Regions from separate parts of the Nonomuraea gerenzanensis genome, predicted to be linked through region 1. Evidence: riboswitches for the same ligand, from Rfam matches in the RefSeq annotation. Region 1 holds a riboswitch; each other region holds the start of a gene.
The links. A riboswitch is a leader RNA that binds a small molecule or an ion and turns the genes downstream of it on or off. The one in region 1 is predicted to bind cyclic di-AMP.
Positions count from the first base shown of each region.

Region 2: it holds a riboswitch for cyclic di-AMP, as region 1 does, so the genes downstream of both, LCN96_RS20355 (CHAP domain-containing protein) here and LCN96_RS54965 (C40 family peptidase) in region 1, are expected to answer to the same signal.
Region 3: it holds a riboswitch for cyclic di-AMP, as region 1 does, so the genes downstream of both, LCN96_RS47825 (C40 family peptidase) here and LCN96_RS54965 (C40 family peptidase) in region 1, are expected to answer to the same signal.
Region 4: it holds a riboswitch for cyclic di-AMP, as region 1 does, so the genes downstream of both, LCN96_RS43765 (coiled-coil domain-containing protein) here and LCN96_RS54965 (C40 family peptidase) in region 1, are expected to answer to the same signal.

Region 1 is NZ_CP084058.1:11,784,197-11,788,399, reverse strand. It holds gene LCN96_RS54975 (cytochrome P450) at 1-828, opposite strand, end outside; gene LCN96_RS54970 (LuxR C-terminal-related transcriptional regulator) at 1,058-1,270, shown strand; gene LCN96_RS54965 (C40 family peptidase) at 1,340-2,293, opposite strand; cyclic di-AMP (ydaO/yuaA leader) riboswitch at 2,393-2,544, opposite strand; gene LCN96_RS54960 (amino-acid N-acetyltransferase) at 2,811-3,392, shown strand; gene LCN96_RS54955 (RDD family protein) at 3,478-4,203, shown strand, end outside.
Region 2 is NZ_CP084058.1:4,275,653-4,279,855, forward strand. It holds gene LCN96_RS20345 (alpha/beta fold hydrolase) at 1-681, shown strand, start outside; gene LCN96_RS20350 (DUF6928 family protein) at 686-1,456, opposite strand; gene LCN96_RS20355 (CHAP domain-containing protein) at 1,632-2,339, opposite strand; cyclic di-AMP (ydaO/yuaA leader) riboswitch at 2,352-2,490, opposite strand; gene LCN96_RS20360 (Gfo/Idh/MocA family protein) at 2,615-3,568, opposite strand; gene LCN96_RS20365 (aldo/keto reductase) at 3,655-4,203, opposite strand, start outside.
Region 3 is NZ_CP084058.1:10,273,818-10,278,020, reverse strand. It holds gene LCN96_RS47835 (class I SAM-dependent methyltransferase) at 94-909, opposite strand; gene LCN96_RS47830 (SSI family serine proteinase inhibitor) at 1,010-1,408, shown strand; gene LCN96_RS47825 (C40 family peptidase) at 1,467-2,000, opposite strand; cyclic di-AMP (ydaO/yuaA leader) riboswitch at 2,133-2,277, opposite strand; gene LCN96_RS47820 (3-isopropylmalate dehydrogenase) at 2,376-3,413, shown strand; gene LCN96_RS47815 (branched-chain amino acid aminotransferase) at 3,640-4,203, shown strand, end outside.
Region 4 is NZ_CP084058.1:9,416,673-9,420,875, forward strand. It holds gene LCN96_RS43750 (TrpB-like pyridoxal phosphate-dependent enzyme) at 1-168, shown strand, start outside; gene LCN96_RS57550 (50S ribosomal protein bL37) at 245-322, opposite strand; gene LCN96_RS43755 (DeoR/GlpR family DNA-binding transcription regulator) at 468-1,247, shown strand; gene galT (galactose-1-phosphate uridylyltransferase) at 1,244-2,320, shown strand; cyclic di-AMP (ydaO/yuaA leader) riboswitch at 2,389-2,533, shown strand; gene LCN96_RS43765 (coiled-coil domain-containing protein) at 2,539-3,567, shown strand; gene LCN96_RS43770 (alpha/beta hydrolase family protein) at 3,564-4,203, opposite strand, start outside.

The sequences.
Region 1 (4,203 bases):
GGCCACTCTGGAGGTGAGCTGCACCGGCGGGTCGTAGCGCAGCACCTCCTCCACCACGTGCTTGGGCCGTCGTGCCGCCTCCGGCAGCAGCCCGTGCCGCAGCAGGGCCGGCACGCCGTTGGCGATGAGGTTCACGGTCGTCTCGTGGCCGGCCACGAGCAGCAGCACGCAGGTGGCCAGCAGCTCGGCCTCGGTGAGCTCCTGGACGCGGGTCAGGGCGCTCAGCAGGTCGTCGCCGGGCCGCTCCCGCCTGAGCGCGGCCAGCTCACGGAAGTAGTCGCCGAACTCCTTTCTGGCCCGCCCGGTTTCCGATAAGAGGTCTGCTGTAAGCATCGGGTCAAGGCCGCGCGCCAGCTTCTCGCTCCAGCCGCGAAAGCGTTCGTGGTCCTCGGCGGGCACCCCGAGCATCTCGCTGATCACCATGACGGGCAGCGGGTAGGCCAGCCCGGACACCAGGTCGGCCTCCTCGGGTAGCGCGCGGATCAGCGAGGCGGCGATCGACTCCACGCGCGGGCGCAGCCGTTCGACCATGCGCGGGGTGAACGCCCTGCTCACCAGGGCGCGCAGCCTCGTGTGGTCGGGCGGGTCCAGCCACAGGAACGAGGCGGTGGGCTGACCTGGGTCTCCGCTGTCCTGGCCGCGCGGGCCGCGGCCGAAGCGCGGATCGCGCAGCAGGGTCGAGCAGAGCTCGTGGGTGGTGGCGACGAGCAGGCCCGCGCGCGTACGGAAGAGGGCGCCGCGCGTGCTCAGCTCGCGATAACGGGAGTAAGGATCACGCAGAAATGCCCGATCGAACGGATCAAAACCCAGGACGTCAGCCGGGCTCAAAACCGCTGGATCCGGAGGGCCGGAAGGCTCCATGAGATCGTTTATCCCGAGCTGATCGGTGCCGACATATCGCGAGTAGGTCACATATATCGGATCATGTCAATAGCGCTCGTCAAGAGCAGAGATTGTCATGCTTGACGACCTTTCCAGGATGCGTTTACGGTCTGCGAGGAGCGACTTCGGCCCGGTCCCGAGGCCCAAGTTCACCTGTTGGGGGGGAGGGCTCCCGATGGATGTGCTCACAGAAGGTGTTGAGCTGACCCATGCGGATCTTGCGTTACTGGCGGAGCTGGCCAAGGGGGTCACGGTCGACCGGGTGGGCAGACGGCTGGATATCAGCGGGCGCACCGTGCGCCGGAGATTACGCGGCATCTGTGACCGCATAGGCGTCGCCACGGCGATCGAGGCCGTGGCGTGGGCGGCGCGCCGCCAGCTGATCTAGCGGCGGGTGCCCAGGGGGAGGGGCGCCGGTGGGCGGTCAGCCGGCGATGCGGACCGCTCCGGTGGGCGGTCAGTCGGCGATGCGGACCGCTCCGGCGAACGGCCTGTTGGCGATCGAGGCGATCCGCACGACGTCTCCGGTCTGCGGCGCGTGCACCATCATCCCGCCGCCGAGGTAGATGCCCACGTGGTGCAGGTCGTTGTAGAAGAACACCAGGTCGCCCGGGCGCAGCTCCTCGCGCGAGATGTGCCTGCCCGCGGTCCACTGGCTGCCGGTGTAGTGCGGCAGTGAGATGCCGACCTTCTGGTAGGCCGCCATGACGAGGCCGGAGCAGTCGTAGGAGCTGGGCCCCTCGGCGCCCCAGACGTACGGCTTGAGCTGCTGCGTCAGCGCCCACCGCGCCGCCTGTGCCGCCTTGCCGCTGCCGACGATGGGCAGGTTGACGCGCTGCGCCCGCGTACCGGGCCGGCCGGCCTCGCCCAGCGCCCGCCTGAACAGGTTGCTCTCGACCTTGGTGACCAGCTTGGTGATCTTGTCGCGCTTGCCGTCGAGCTCGCCGACGATCTTCTGCACCTCGTCGATGCGTGACTTGGCGCCGGCCCTGGCCCGCTCGGCGGCCTCCCTGGCCGCCGTGACCTGGTTGACCTCGGCGCCCTGCTGCTGCTCCAGCACGTCCATGGTGGCGGCGCGGTCGAGGAAGGTGTCGGGGTCGCCGGAGGTGGCGAAGGCCAGCATCCGGTTCATGCCGCCGGTCATGTAGGCGTTCTGCGCCAGCAGCGCGGCCTTGGCGCGCTTGGCCTCCAGGTCGGCCTCACTGGTCGCCAGCGTCTTCTGTGCGGCGTCGGCGGCCTTCTTGGCGGTCTTGAGCTTCTCCCGCTGGCCGTTGTACTCCTCGGTCAGCGTCTCGATCTCGGTGTGCATCTTCTCGACCTGCTTGGCCAGGTCCTGGAGCGAGGGCTCTGGGTCCGCGGACGCCGGGGTGACGGGAATGGCTATCAGGAGCGCGGCCACTGTGAAACTCACCACACCGCCGAGGCGGCGTGATCGCCCGAGACGCCCCTGAGGGCGGGCCTGCCTGCCCGCCGCCTGCTCTCCGCCGTGACGCGTGCGCTTCACCAACCAAGCTCCCTTCCTCTACGCCGACCGGGTTAGCTGACGGGTTCGGGCCGGAGCAGCCCTACCGAACAACTCGGATTCACCCCGAATGGCGGGCGATGGGGGTCGCCGCCGGTGGGTCCCCGGCTCCCCTCGCGGGGATTGGGCGTGTCCCGCGCGCGCGACACGCGGGGAACATCGTCGCTGGACACTAATGCACTCCGAGTTCGTGCTCAACCGGAACTGCCGAGTTCATAGAGGTTTCACAACCGAAGGGTCACAAGGTGATCTCGTGCCTGACCGGGCAGAACGAGCTTTATGTCCCGTTCGTTGCTGCTTCTGCCAGATGGGGAGAGCGTGCTCGGCTGGCCACCGGATGTAACAGGATGGGGCGAGACATGGGAGTTAGGTCTGAGCCGTAATGACATCTGTACTCTGGAGAGCCATGGAGCAGGTGGCCGAACTGGCGACGTCCGAGACCCAGCCCGAGAGCGCGGTCGTGGTCCGGCGTGCCCGCACGCCCGATGTCCGGGTGATCAGGCGGCTGGTGGACACCTATGCGGGCGCGGGCCCGCGGCTTCTGGAGAAGGCCACGGTGACCCTGTACGAGGACGTGCAGGAGTTCTGGGTGGCCGAGAGGGGCGGGCAGGTTGTCGGCTGTGGCGCGCTCCACGTGTTGTGGGAGGACCTCGCGGAGGTCCGCACCGTGGCCGTGGATCCGGCGTGCCGCGGCATGGGCGTCGGCCATCGGATCGTCTCGGCGCTGATACAGCACGCGAAGGATCTGGGTCTGCGACGTGTATTCTGTCTGACTTTTGAGGTCGACTTCTTCGCGAGACACGGCTTTCGCTCGATTCAGGGCACACCGGTCTCACCAGAGGTGTACGCCGAACTCCTGGCCTCGTACGACGAGGGCGTGGCGGAGTTCCTCGACCTGGAACACGTCAAACCGAACACCCTGGGCAACACCCGCATGCTGCTCCATCTGACATCGGGTGACGCGGACCTTGACCAGATGGAAAGGTGATTGTTGATACCTATGTCGATACGTTGGGCAGCACAGGCATGTGTCCTGACACGTGCCACATGCGCACTCGAAGCGAGGTGACACGGTGAGCACCGGACAGCCGCCGTATCCACAGGACGAATCCGGCGAGAATCCCCCTTACGGGCAGCACAACGCGGGCCGCCACCCTGGCGAGCCCGACCCGGACGTGACTGTGGTCGGCTACCGGGCGGACGACGCCTACGGCCAGCAGCCCCCATACGGCCAGCAGCAGGGCCATGGGCAGCAGCAGGGCTACGGCCAGCAGCCCCAGTACGGCCAGCAGCAGCAAGGCTACGGCCAGCAGGGCTACGACCAGCAGCAGCAGTACGGTCAGCAGCAGGGTTACGGTCAGCAACAGCAGTCGCAGCCCGGCTACGGCCAGCAAGGACAGTACGGCCAGCAGCAGGGCTACGGTCAGCAGCAGCAGTCGCAGCCCGGCTACGGCCAGCAGCAATACAGCGACCAGCAGGGCTACGGCCAGCAGCAGGGCTACGGCGACCAGCAGCAGCAGTACGGCCAGCAGGGCTACGGCCAGCAACCGCAGTCCGGCCAGCAGTCCGCCTACGGCCAGCAGCCGCAGTCCCAGCCCGGATACGGCCAGCAGCAGGGTTACGGTCAGCAGCAGCAGTCGCAGCCGGATTACGGCCAGCAGGCCCAGTACGGTCAGCAGCCGCAGTCCCAGCCGGGCTACGGCCAGCAGGGCTACGACCAGCAGCAGCAGTACGGCCAGCAGGGTTACGGTCAGCAGCAGCAGTCGCAGCCGGATTACGGCCAGCAGGCCCAGTACGGT
Region 2 (4,203 bases), 4.5 Mb from region 1:
GACTACCCAGGCTTCGGCCAAACCGAGACCCCGGACGGCTTCACCTACACCTTCGACCGCCTCGCCGACGTCACCGAGGGCTTCGTGCGCGCGCTCGGGCTCACCCGGTTCGCCATGTACGTCTTCGACTTCGGCGCCCCGGTCGGCTTCCGGCTGGCGGAGCGGCACCCGGAGTGGATCGCGGGGCTGGTGGTGCAGAACGGCAACGCCTACACCGAGGGCCTGTCCGACGGGGCACGGGACTTCGTCGCGCTGCGCCCGGAGACGCCGGGGGCCGAGGGGACGATCCGCGAGCTGCTCACCCTGGAGGGCACCCGCAGCCAGTACGAGACCGGCGTCCCCGACCCGTCCGTGATCGCCCCGGACGGCTGGACACTCGACCAGCACTTCCTCGACCTGCCCGGCCGGAAGGAGGCGCAGGTCGCGCTCGCCTTCGACTACCACTCCAACGTGGCCCGCTACGAGAGGTGGCAGGCGTGGCTGCGCGAGCACACGCCGCCCACGCTCATCACGTGGGGCAGCCACGACCCGTTCTTCCCCGAGCCGGGAGCGCGCGCTTACCTGCGCGACCTGCCCGAGGCGGAGCTGCATCTGTTCGACACGGGGCACTTCGCGCTGGAGACGCACCTGCCGGAGATCGCGCCGCTCATCGGCGGCTTCCTCGACCGGGTGTGGGGTTGATCCGTCAGCCCAAGTCGTCCCAGGTGACCTCCTTGACGGAGCCGTCGGGCTGGTAGCGGAAGATCCTGGGCTCGCCCATCTGCGCCGTCAGCTCCTCGGTCTGCGCGCGCCGCTCCTCGGGGGCCGGCCCGTCCGGGTCGATGACGGTGAAGCCGAGCAGCTCGACGTCCTCGGGCTCCGCGTCGTCCGGCTCGATCGAGCCCTCGATGGTGAAGCCCAGCAACTCGCGCAGCGCGTCCTCGCCGAGCTCCAGCGGGTGGAACGGCAGCGGGTACGGGCCCTCGTCCGGCCGGCCGGGCGTGGGCAGGACGGGGTGCTCGCCGTTCCAGTAGGGCAGCTCGAACGGGAAGGGGTCGCCGAGGTTCTCGATGACGCCGCTGTCGGGAGAGAGGCTGAGGGAGCGGATGAGGCGGCCGTCCTCCCAGACGGCGAAGGCCAGCCAGTCGACGACGCTGTGCATGGCGTGCAGGACGAGCCGGCGGCCCCTGCCGGCCTCGATGAGGTGGGCGGGGAGCTGCGACGGGTTGTCGATCATGAAGTGGTCGCAGCAGACGAGGTCCACGCCGGGGAAGCTGGTGGCGTAGGCGAGGTCCTCGGGTGGGCGGATGTGGTCGAGGAGGTTGCCGGGCTCGGCCTGTGTGATGTGCCAGCCGGGGAAGGACCGCTCGATCAGGGCCCTGGTGGCGGTCTCGTCCGGGCGGCCGGGGGTGCGCAGGAGGCGGGGGAGGGGGTTGCCGGGGGAGGAGTAGGCGATGACGCCGGTCTTGGCTCCCATGCGGGGCTCCTTCGGAGGCGGGTGCTCGGAAGAGGCAAAGTAGCGAGCCCGTCCGACAAAAGCCCGCGGCGGCGAAGCCCTGAGAACGCGACGAGCGCGCGTCCCCCAGGTGGGGACGCGCGCTCGTCGCGTCGCATGGAAGGCGGAGGCTCGTGCTCGCGCCTGGAACGTTCCGTCAGGAAGCGTACTGCGGGTAGCCGTAGCCGACGACCTGCGACTTCGGACGGATGCGCTCCTCGACCTTGCCGTTGCCGGTGTTGCCCTCGATCGTGGAGATGGTGCCGTTCTGGTTGTCCTTCACGACGAACCCGACGTGCTGGATGTCGCTCAGGCTCTTGCCGCCGTCCCAGGCGAAGAACACGACGGCGCCGGGCTTGGCGACGGTGCCGAAGCGGTCGTTGGCGGCGAACCACTTGGCGTGGGCGACGGTGTAGGCGTCCCAGCCGACCTGCGGGCGGGCGCCGGTCTGCTCGCCGACCCAGGAGACGAACATCGAGCACCAGGCGGCGTTCAGGTAAGCGGCGCGGTTGCCGCCGTCACGGGCGACGGTCTCGCCGGCGCGCTGCGAGGCGGCGTACCACTGCTGGAACTTGGTGCCGCCGCCGGCGGCGTTCTCGCTGGTGCCGACCTGGGCCTTGGCCATGGCCAGTACCTGGTCAGCGGTAACGTTGATCTTGGTCTCGGTACGGTCGTCCGCGCCCGCCTTGTGGGCGGCGATGGCGGTGGCCGGGTGCTTCGCGGCGGTGGCCGCGGCGACGCCGGTGGCGGTGTCGGCGTTGGCGGTCATGGCGTTGACGCCGAGGGCCGAGGCGATGACGGTGGCGCCGAGGGCGGCGCGGGCGATGTTGGTCTTCGAGACAGCGTTGAAACGGTGCTTGGCCATCGAGGGAGGTGCTCCTTGCTTCCATGCCGCTTACCGGGTTAGCTGACGGGCTCGGGCGTGGAAGCTGCCCTACGGCACCGGAGTGCCGATTCGCCCCAAAGACACATGGGTCCCCGGTTCCGCCAGGAGGCGGATTCAGCGGTCGCAGGACTATCCTGCGATTTGCGATCTTTCTTGCGATGGTCTGACATAGCCGGACAAACCGGACGTATGCCCCGAGTTGCCCCATAAGGTAATACATGAGGCAAGAGGATTACAAATCCATAAAAGCCCGGCTAGGCGAATTGCCTGCGAGCGTCGGCCAGAAGCCCCATCATGGCAAGGGATTCGTCAAGAGGCATGATCGAGGATTCGGTCCTGCCTTCGGCCGTGGCGGCGCGGACTTCGCGGAGCTCTCCGGCGTATCCGTTGTCCGCCGGATCGAGCACGTGCTCTTCCGGCTCCATGGAGGGCCCGGTGAGAACGATCCGCTGCGGAGCCCAGAACGGCGCCGGGATGTCCGCCCGCATCTGAGTACCTACAACACACGCCGTGTTCGGGTAATTCCCGAGCAATGAAGCGGCCACGAGAGCGTGTGCGCCGCCGGGGTAGAGCAACACGCCGGCCGCCTCCGCGTCCACCCCGCTCGGGGCCAGGGAGCCGGTGATGCGCAGGTCAGCGGGCATGCCGAGGAGCAGCTGGGCCAGCCCGAACGGGTAGATCCCCAGGTCGAGCAGGGCCCCGCCGCCCAGCTCCGGCGCCCACAGCCGGTGGGCGGGGTCGTAGGGCGCGGCGAAGCCGAACGTGGCCTGCACCGAGCGCAGCTCGCCGAAGCGCGGATCGGCCGCGATGAGCTGGATGAGCGGGTTGAACCGCGTCCACATCGCCTCCATCAGGAACACGCCCGCCTCGCGCGCCAGGCGCACCATCTTCTCCGCGTCGTCCACGGTGGCGGCCAGCGGCTTCTCGCAGAGCACGGCTTTACCCGCGGCGATGGCCGGCTCGGCCACCTGAAGGTGCTGCGCGTGCGGGGTGGCCACGTAGATCGCGTCCACCCCCGGGTCGGCGCACAGCTGCTCGTAGGAGCCGTACGCCGACTCCGCCCCCAGCGTGGCGGCCAGGGCCCGCGCCCTGGCCAGATCCCGTGAGCCGACGGCGGCCACCCGCATGCCGGGCTCCGCCGCGATGGCGGCCCCCACGGTACGGGCGATCCCGCCGGTGGCCGCAATTCCCCAAGTGAAGTCTCGCACCCGGAGATGTTATATGGGAGGTAAAGAGAGAGTTATGGGGGGATATGTAATTAAAGGCGTGGCGTCACAAATGTCACGCCCGTCACTCAGGTCATGTTGAACGTGTCGGGGTCCGGCCCCAGCCGCTGCCCCTTGTTCAGAGCCCCGATGGCCGACAGGTCCTCGGTGTCGAGGATGAAGTCGAACACGTCGATGTTCTCCGCGATCCGCGCGGGCGTCACCGACTTGGGGATCACCACGTTGCCGAGCTGCAGATGCCAGCGCAGCACGATCTGCGCGGGCGTCTTGCCGTACTTGCCCGACAGCACCGACAGCGCCGGGTCCGACAGCAGCCCCCTGCCCTGCCCCAGCGGGCTCCAGGCCTCGGTCAGGATGCCGTTGGCCTCGTGGAAGGCGCGCATCTCGCGCTGCTGCAGGTACGGGTGCAGCTCGATCTGGTTGATGGCGGGTGTGATGCCGGTCTCGTCCATGAGCCGGGTGAGCGTCCGCACCGTGAAGTTGGAGACCCCGATGGCCCTGGCGCGGCCGTCACGGTAGATCTTCTCCATCGCCTTCCACGCCTGCACGTACTTGTCCTGCTGCGGCACGGGCCAGTGGATGAGGAACAGGTCTATGTGGTCCAGGCCCAGCCTGGC
Region 3 (4,203 bases), 1.5 Mb from region 1:
CATGTATGCCTGGAACCGTACGGAAGAGCAGCAGGACGAGGCCGCCGAGGCCCTGCAGACCGCGCTGGACCGCCGCGACAACGGCGGCGCCCCTCAGAATTCGAGCCGGTAGAAGACCGCCGTCCGCCGCAGCGCGGGCACGAGCTTGATGATCGTGCCCACCGCCCGGTGCGTGGCCGACAGGCGGTTGAAGCCGTCGATGTCGAACGCGCTCAGCGCCTCCAGGCAGCGCAGCCCTGGATGGATGGCCAGCAGCTCGGCGGGGCCGTCGATCGCCCAGTGCATCGTCGCCCCCGCCTTGCGCACCGGCCGGTTGAGCCGTTGCAGCCGCAGCCCGAGCGGGCTCAGGGCGTCGAAGACGAAGGCGCCGCCGGGGAAGCGGTCCACGATCGCCCGCACCAGCGCCGGGCCCTGCACCGGGTCGAGGTAGTAGAACAGGCCCTCCGCCACGACCAGCGCGGGGGCGTCCGCGGGCACCTGCTCCAGCCAGCCGAGGTCGGTGACGGAGGTCCCGATCAGGGTGTGGCCCGGCCGCTCGGGGAACAACCGCCGGCGCAGCTCGACGACCTCCGGGTAGTCCACGTCGTACCAGCGCACGGACGGCGGCGGGTCCATGCGGTGGACGCGGGTGTCGAGCCCGCAGCCCAGGTGCAGCACGGTCGCGTCCGGGCGCGCGGCGAGGAACTCGCCCGCCCACCGGTCGACCAGGCGCGCCCGCAGTGCCACGGCCCTGGCCATCTTGGCGTCGAGCCCGGTGCTGCCGAAGTCGTGGTCGATCCGCTCGATCGTCTCGGCCGCCAGCCGGTCGCCGAGGATGGGGTGCGGGGATCGGGCGTCGAGGGCCCTGCCGTACAGGGTGGCGAGGAGAGTGGCCTTCTCCTCGGTCAGGTGCACCTTCTCGGGGGACATACCCGACACGGTACGCCCAGGGTACGAAGACCTGCCCCTGTGGATACGGAGAGTGTTGGTAACGTCGCTCTGCGTATTCACCCATGCAGGAGGTTCCCCCATGCGCGCTTCCCTGAGCGTGATCCGTCGTGCCGTGACCGTCGCCCTGCCCGCTCTGTCCGCGGCTGCGCTGCTGGCAGCGCCCGCCCAGGCGCAGGAGTCCTACCTGCGCATCACCACCCACCACGCCGGCAGCACCGCGCAGTGGATCCTGACCTGCGGTCCGGCGGGCGGCATCCACCCCGACCCGCGAGCCGCCTGCGGCATGCTGGACGACTTCGGCGGCGACCTGGACCGCCTCAGGTTCCAGCCAGGCGAGCCGTGCCCGAAGATCTTCGACCCGGTGCACGTGCAGATCAGGGGTGACTATCGCGGCGAGCCCAAGGACTTCGCCGAGGACTATCCGAACCCGTGCTTCGCGGAGCGGCTGGCCGCCCCGATCGTGCCCAGGGTCGGCTGAGCGGGACGGGCGGCCCCGCGGGGGAAAGCGGGGCCGCCCTGGCTCTTTCCGGTAGTGCTCAGAGGGTGGCGGTCAGCGAGGCGGGGACGGGCTCGCGGCGCTCCTCCAGCAGTTGGGCCCACCGGCGCACGCCCTTGGGGTCGGGCCGGACCGCGCCGACGAAGGCCTGCCTGCGCCAGCTCGACAGCTTCTCCTCCTTCACCACGTCGCCCGAGTGCGGCGCGTGCACCATGTAGCCGGGCTTGGAGATCATTCCGACGTGACCCAGGTTGCTGAAGAACACCAGGTCGCCGGGTTCCAGCTCCGTCCAGTCGATCTTTCTGGAGAACGCCCCGTACTGTTCGCGGGCGGTGCGGGGCAGGTCGATGCCGGCCTTCTCGTACGCCCGGAGCATCAGCCCCGAGCAGTCGTAACCCGAGTCGCTGGTCCCGCCCCAGACGTAGGGGATGCCGCGCTTGGTCATGGCGAAGTCGAGGGCGACCTTCCATGCGGGCTTGGGCGCCTGTGCCAGCCTGATGCGCTTGATCTCGGCGCCGGTGAGGGTGGTGTCGTCCTTGTCGGTGACGGACTTCACGGACTTCCAGGACTTCACGGACTTGACGGTTTTGACGGGCTCGGCGGGCTTGGCGGCGAGGTTGTCGCCGGTGGCTGCCTGTGCGGCCGGGGTGGCCAGGATGAGTCCGGCAGACGCCGCTGCCAGGACGATGGCGATGCGAGACAGAAGACTGTCCTTCCATGCGGCCGACCGGGTTAGCTGACGGGCTCGGGCCTGGAAGACAGCCCTACGGCGATACCGCCGATTCGCCCCGGGGGGAAAGATGGGTCCCCGGCTCCACGCAGCTGCTGCGCGGATTAGGCTCGACGGACTCTAACGAAACGGTCAAAAGGTCGCAATCCCCCCAAACCGGACGTCCGCGAGGTGAGATGGTGTGTTCGTCAGGCGAGACGAGCCGGTATGGTTGCCGTCATGGAGTCGCGTAACATCCGCCTGGCCGTCATCCCTGGGGATGGCATCGGCACCGAGGTCGTCGCCGAAGGGCTCAAGGTCCTTGAGGCAGTAGGCACGAAGATCGAGCCCACCCACTACGACCTGGGGGCCGCCCGCTATCACCGTACCGGTGAGACGCTCCCGGACGCGGTGCTCGAAGAGCTGCGCGGCTACGACGCGATCCTGCTCGGCGCCATCGGCGACCCCAGCGTGCCCCCCGGCATCCTGGAGCGCGACCTGCTGTTGCGGCTCAGGTTCGCCTTCGACCACTACGTCAACCTGCGGCCGGTCAAGCTCTTCCCCGGCGTGGCGACCCCGCTGGCCGACACGCCGACCGCGAACATCGACATGATCGTGGTCCGCGAGGGCACCGAGGGCCTCTACGCCGGCACGGGCGGCGTCATGCGGCGCGGCACGCCGCACGAGATCGCCACCCAGGAGTCGCTCAACACCGCCCACGGCGTCGAGCGCGTGGTGCGTTACGCCTTCGACAAGGCCAAGTCCCGCCCGCGCAGGAAGCTGACCCTCGTCCACAAGACGAACGTGCTCACCTTCGCCGGCGACCTGTGGCAGCGCACGGTCGACCGCGTGGCAGGGGAGTATCCCGAGGTCACCACCGACTACTGCCACATCGACGCGGCCTCCATGTTCTTCGTGACCCAGCCCGAGCGCTTCGACGTGGTCGTCACCGACAACCTGTTCGGCGACATCATCACCGACCTCGGCGCGGCCATCGCCGGCGGCATCGGCCTGGCGGCCAGCGGCAACATCAACCCCGAGGGCGCGGCGCCCAGCATGTTCGAGCCGGTGCACGGCAGCGCCCCCGACATCGCCGGCCAGGGCAAGGCCGACCCCACCGCGACGATCCTGTCGGTCTCCATGCTCCTCGACCACCTCGGCCTGCACGACGAGGCGGCCAGGGTCGAGCGGGCGGTCGCCGACGACATCACCGAGCGCCGGGCCGGCCGCAGCACCAGCGAGATCGGCGACGACATCACCGCGCGAGTATCCGGCTAGGACCGCCTAGCCCCGTACGCGCCTGGCGGTCCGAGGAGGACTGCCGGGCGCGTTTTCGTGTTCCCAGGTCAAGGCGGTAATCGGGCCAACCACCCCATCCGCCGCTTGCCATCCCATATAGCGAGACAATAGGAAGTACGAACCGCCCATGCGGAAGCGACAGCTCCCGGACGGGTGACCGGATTCCGGTAGATTTCGGTAGACCGTAGAGAGAAGGACCGCCGTCATGACCATCGCTCCGAAGCTCAGCTTCGACGTGCAGCTATCCGACCACGCTCGCACCGCGGCCGAGCGGGAGCAGGTACTGGCGAACCCGGGGTTCGGGCAGACGTTCACCGATCACATGATCTCGATCGACTACACCGAGGGCGAGGGCTGGCACGACGCCCGGCTCATGCCGTACGGCCCGCTCTCGCTCGACCCCGCCACCTCGGTCTTCCACTACGCGCAGGAGCTGTTCGAGGGCCTGAAGGCCTACCGGCAGATCAGCGGCTCGATCGTGACGTTCCGCCCGTACGCCAACGCCGGCCGTTTCAACCGCTCGGCCGCCCGCATGGCGATGCCGGAGCTGCCGGAGGAGACGTTCGTTGAGTCGCTGGAGCTGCTCGTCCAGACCGACAAGGAGTGGGTGCCCACCACCGAGGGCCACAGCCTCTACCTGCGCCCCTTCATGATCGCCACTCAGGCGGGGCTGGGCGTCAACTACCCGTCGAAGACGTACAAGTACATGGTCATCGCCTCGCCGGCGGCCTCGTACTTCACCGGCGGCATCAAGCCCGTCTCCGTCTGG
Region 4 (4,203 bases), 2.4 Mb from region 1:
GCGCTGCGTTGCAAGGAGAGCGGTGAGGAGAAGGTCATCCTGACCGCGCTGTGCGGTCACGGTCACTTCGATCTGGGCGCCTACGATCGGTATCTGGCGGGCGAGCTGGAGGACTACACGCTGCCCCAGGAGCGCATCGACCAGGCCCTGACCGAGCTGCCAGGCTGAACAAGGGGCGATCGGCCGAGCGCGAGTGACCCGCTGAAGGTGGATGGCCGCCCTCTCCCGCAAGGGCGGCCGCCCGTCATCGGGCCGTGGGCCGCTTGCCGTGGTTCGCCTTCTTCTTCTTGCGTGCCCTGCCCTTGCGTGCGCGCCTGGCCATAAGCTCGCCTCCGGTGAATCTCCGGTGATCGGTGAGCCCCCACCGTCCCCCGTCGCGCTGACCAGCGCAAGCGTTCCAGCGCTAACTAACATTCCCCAACAATTCCGTGTCATAATTTGGTGGAATCTGTTGGAAGGAGCGGGGCGTGCTCGCACAGCAGCGTCAGCAGGCGATTCTCGAACGCGTGCGCAGCAACGGCGGCGTCCGGGTGGCCGACCTCGTCCGCGAGCTCGGCGTCTCCGACATGACCATCCGTCGCGACCTCGAGGTGCTGGCCGAACGCGGGCTGCTGGAGAAGGTGCACGGCGGCGCGACCGCGCTCGGCCCCGGCTCGACCGAGGAGCCCGGGTTCACCGCCAAGTCCGCCCGGCAGCAGCAGGAGAAAGAGGCGATCGCGCGGCACGCCGCCACGCTGGTCCGTCCCGGCACGGCCGTGGCGCTGTCGGCGGGCACCACCACGTGGGCGCTGGCGCACCACCTGATCGGCGTGCCCGAGCTGACCGTGATCACCAACTCGATCCCGGTCGCCGACGTCTTCCACCGCAACCCGCGCGCCGACCGCACGGTCGTGCTGACCGGGGGCGTACGCACGCCGTCCGACGCCCTGGTGGGCCCCGTCGCCGTGGCCGCGATCCGCCGCCTGCACGTGGACACGCTCTTCCTGGGCGTGCACGGGATGAGCGTGCGCGCCGGGTTCACCACTCCGAACCTGCTGGAGTCCGAGACCGACAGGGAGCTGGTGACGGCCGCGACCCGGCTGGTCGTCCCCGCCGACCACACGAAGTGGAACACGGTCGGCATCAGCACCATCGCCGAGCTGAGCGAGGCCGACGTGGTCATCAGCGACGCGGGGTTGCCGGAGGACGCACGCACCGAGCTGGCCGAACGGGCCGGAGAACTGATCATCGCGGAGGGCACCCCTTGAAGCGCACCATCACCCATCTGGCCGACGGCCGGGAGCTGATCTACTTCGACCGGCGTGACGACGCCGACAGGAGCGCGATCGACCGGCGGACGCTCGGCCCCCGGCCGGTGGCGTCGGAGATGCGGTACGACCCGCTGACGGAGGAGTGGATCGCGATCGCCGGGCACCGGCAGACGCGCACGTTCCTGCCGACCGGCGGCACGGCCGAGTGCCCGCTGTGCCCCTCGTCCGACACCCGGTCGACGGAGATCCCCGCCCACGACTACGACGTGGTCGTGTTCGAGAACCGTTTTCCCTCCTTCTCCACAAATTTCGGGACTTATGAGGAGCCGGGCGGGCTGAGCGAGGTCCGTCCTGGCGTGGGGCGGTGCGAGGTGGTGTGCTTCACCTCCGATCACGACTCCTCCTTCTCCAAGCTCCCCGACTCCCAGGTGGAGCTGGTCATGGAGGCGTGGGCCGACCGTACGGCCGAGCTGTCCCAGATCGAGGGCGTGGAGCAGGTGTTCTGCTTCGAGAACCGGGGCGCCGAGATCGGCATCACGCTGGCCCATCCGCACGGCCAGATCTACGCCTACCCCTACGTCACCCCCAGGACCAAGCTGCAGCTCGCCGCCGCCGGCCGCTACACCAAGGGCAACCTGTTCGCCGACGTGCTGGCCGCCGAGCGGGAGGCGGGCACGCGGGTGGTGGCGAGCAACGAGCTGTGGACCGCGTTCGTGCCGGCCGCCGCGCGCTGGCCGTTCGAGGTGCACGTGTATCCGCACCGGCAGGTGCCCGACCTTGCGGCGCTGACGGAGGAGGAGCGGGCGGCGTTCGCACCCCTCTACACCTCCGTGCTGCGCGCGTTCGACGGATTGTTCGACATGGTGATGCCGTACATCTCCGCCTGGCACCAGGCGCCGGTGCGGGCGGGCAGGGAGCTGGGATACCTGCACCTGGAGCTGTTCAGCATCAGGCGGGCGGCGAACAAGCTCAAGTTCCTGGCCGGCTCGGAGTCCGCGATGGGCGCCTTCGTGAACGACGTTCTGCCGGAAGAGGCGGCCCGGCTGATTCGATCACAGATTGATCACTAATAGATTTCTACTTAAGGTCGCATGACCCGTGATCTACCACTAATATCCCCATATGCATCGGCCGTAACGGTCGTAGTACGCCTAATCCCGGGCGCCTCGCCCGGGAGCCGGGGACCCAAACCGCACCTGGGGTGAATCCGCTACGGCGGTAGGGAATCGCACCTCCCATGCCCGAACCCGTCAGCTAACCCGGCCGGCAGAGGGAGAGGAACATCTACGTGGCGGCTTCGTCCCCCGCGATTCTTGCCATCGGCCTCATCACCGCCACCGCCGTCACCCTGTCGGCGTCCCCCGCCACCGCCATGCCGGCGACATCCGCCACCGCCGCCGCCCTGTCGGCGGCATCCGCCACCGCCGCCGCCACCGCCGCAGCAGCGCCCAAGCCGACGGAGTCCGAGCTCCGCGCCCAGCTCAAGCAGCTCAACAGCAAGGTCGACAAGCTCATCGAGCAGTACAACCTCAAGCGCGTCGAGCTGGCCAAGGCCCAGGACGCCGCCAAGGCCGCCGCGGCCAGGGCGGCAGCGGCGGAGCAGACGCTGGCCGCCGCCGAGCAGCGAGTCGCCGACATCGCCCGCCTGCGTTACCAGAACGGCGACCCCTCCGCGCTGCCGGGCTTCATGCTCCCGACGGACGCCGGCACCGCGGCCCTGCTCGAACAGCTCACCGCCGAGCAGCAAGCACTCGTCGCGACCGTGGCCAAGGCCCGCGACGACAAGAAGAAGGCCAGCGAGGAGGCCGCCGCGCTGACCGAGCGGATCAAGTCGGACGCCGCCAAGGTGGACGAGCAGCGCGACGAGGCCGAGGACGTCATCGACGACATCAAGGACAAGCTCCAAGACCTCGTCCCGTTCGGGACGGGCCGCAACGCCAACGGCACCTGGGCCCCCGAGCTGCCCACCGGCTCCGACAACATCACCGCCCGGACCCGGCTGATGAAGGCCCAGGTGGAGAAGAACTTCTCGCTGCCGTTCACGGTCGGCTGCTTCCGCTCGGGCTCCAGCGGCGAGCATCCGCTCGGCCGGGCCTGCGACTTCATGATGAGCACGGGCGGCTCGATGCCCTCGGCCGCCAACAGCGCGCTCGGCGACCGGATCGCGGCCTGGGCGATCGCCAACAAGGACAAGCTCGGCGTGAAGTACGTGATCTGGAAGCAGCGCATCAACCAGGGCTCCGGGTGGCGGGCGATGTCGGACCGCGGCAGCGTCACCGAGAACCACTTCGACCACGTGCACATCTCGATGAACTAGGACGCCCCGCACGCCGAGGGACAGAACCTGGCCTCCGGGTGACGCGACGACGGCTCGTCCAGGATCGGCTGCCGCTGCCCCTTCAGGTGCCGGTCGAGGAAGGCGGCCACGTACGTGCGGGTCAGCTCGGCGGCGCGCTGCGCGGGCAGGGTGCCGTAGGCGGGCGTGACCCCGAGCGAGCCCTGCAGCAGCGGCCCGTCGGTGAACGACTGGTGCTCCGCCCCCGTCAGCACGATCCACCGCTTCCACCCGCTCAGCAGCTTCCAGTCACGCTCCCAGGACGGGTCCCGGCCGCCGGGCACGTGCTGCGGCGTGCCCAGGAACAGGAACGGCCGGGAGAACCCGCTCTTCGGGATGCGGGCGTAGGTGGTGCCGTCCATGTCGATCCCCGCGCGGATGCGCGGGTCCCGCAGCATGGACGCGACGGCGCCGGCCCCGCCGATCGACTGGCCGACCATGGCGGTCCTGGAGCGGTCGAGCACCCCGGCGCCGTCCCACTCCGACGGCAGCCGGTCCAGCACGAACGACACGTCCGCCGCCCGGCCCAGGACCACGCCCGTGCCGAAGCCGGGGTCGGCGTCGCTGTCGCACGCCAGGCACTCCGCGACCGTCCCGTCGGCCAGGGTGGTGGCGTAG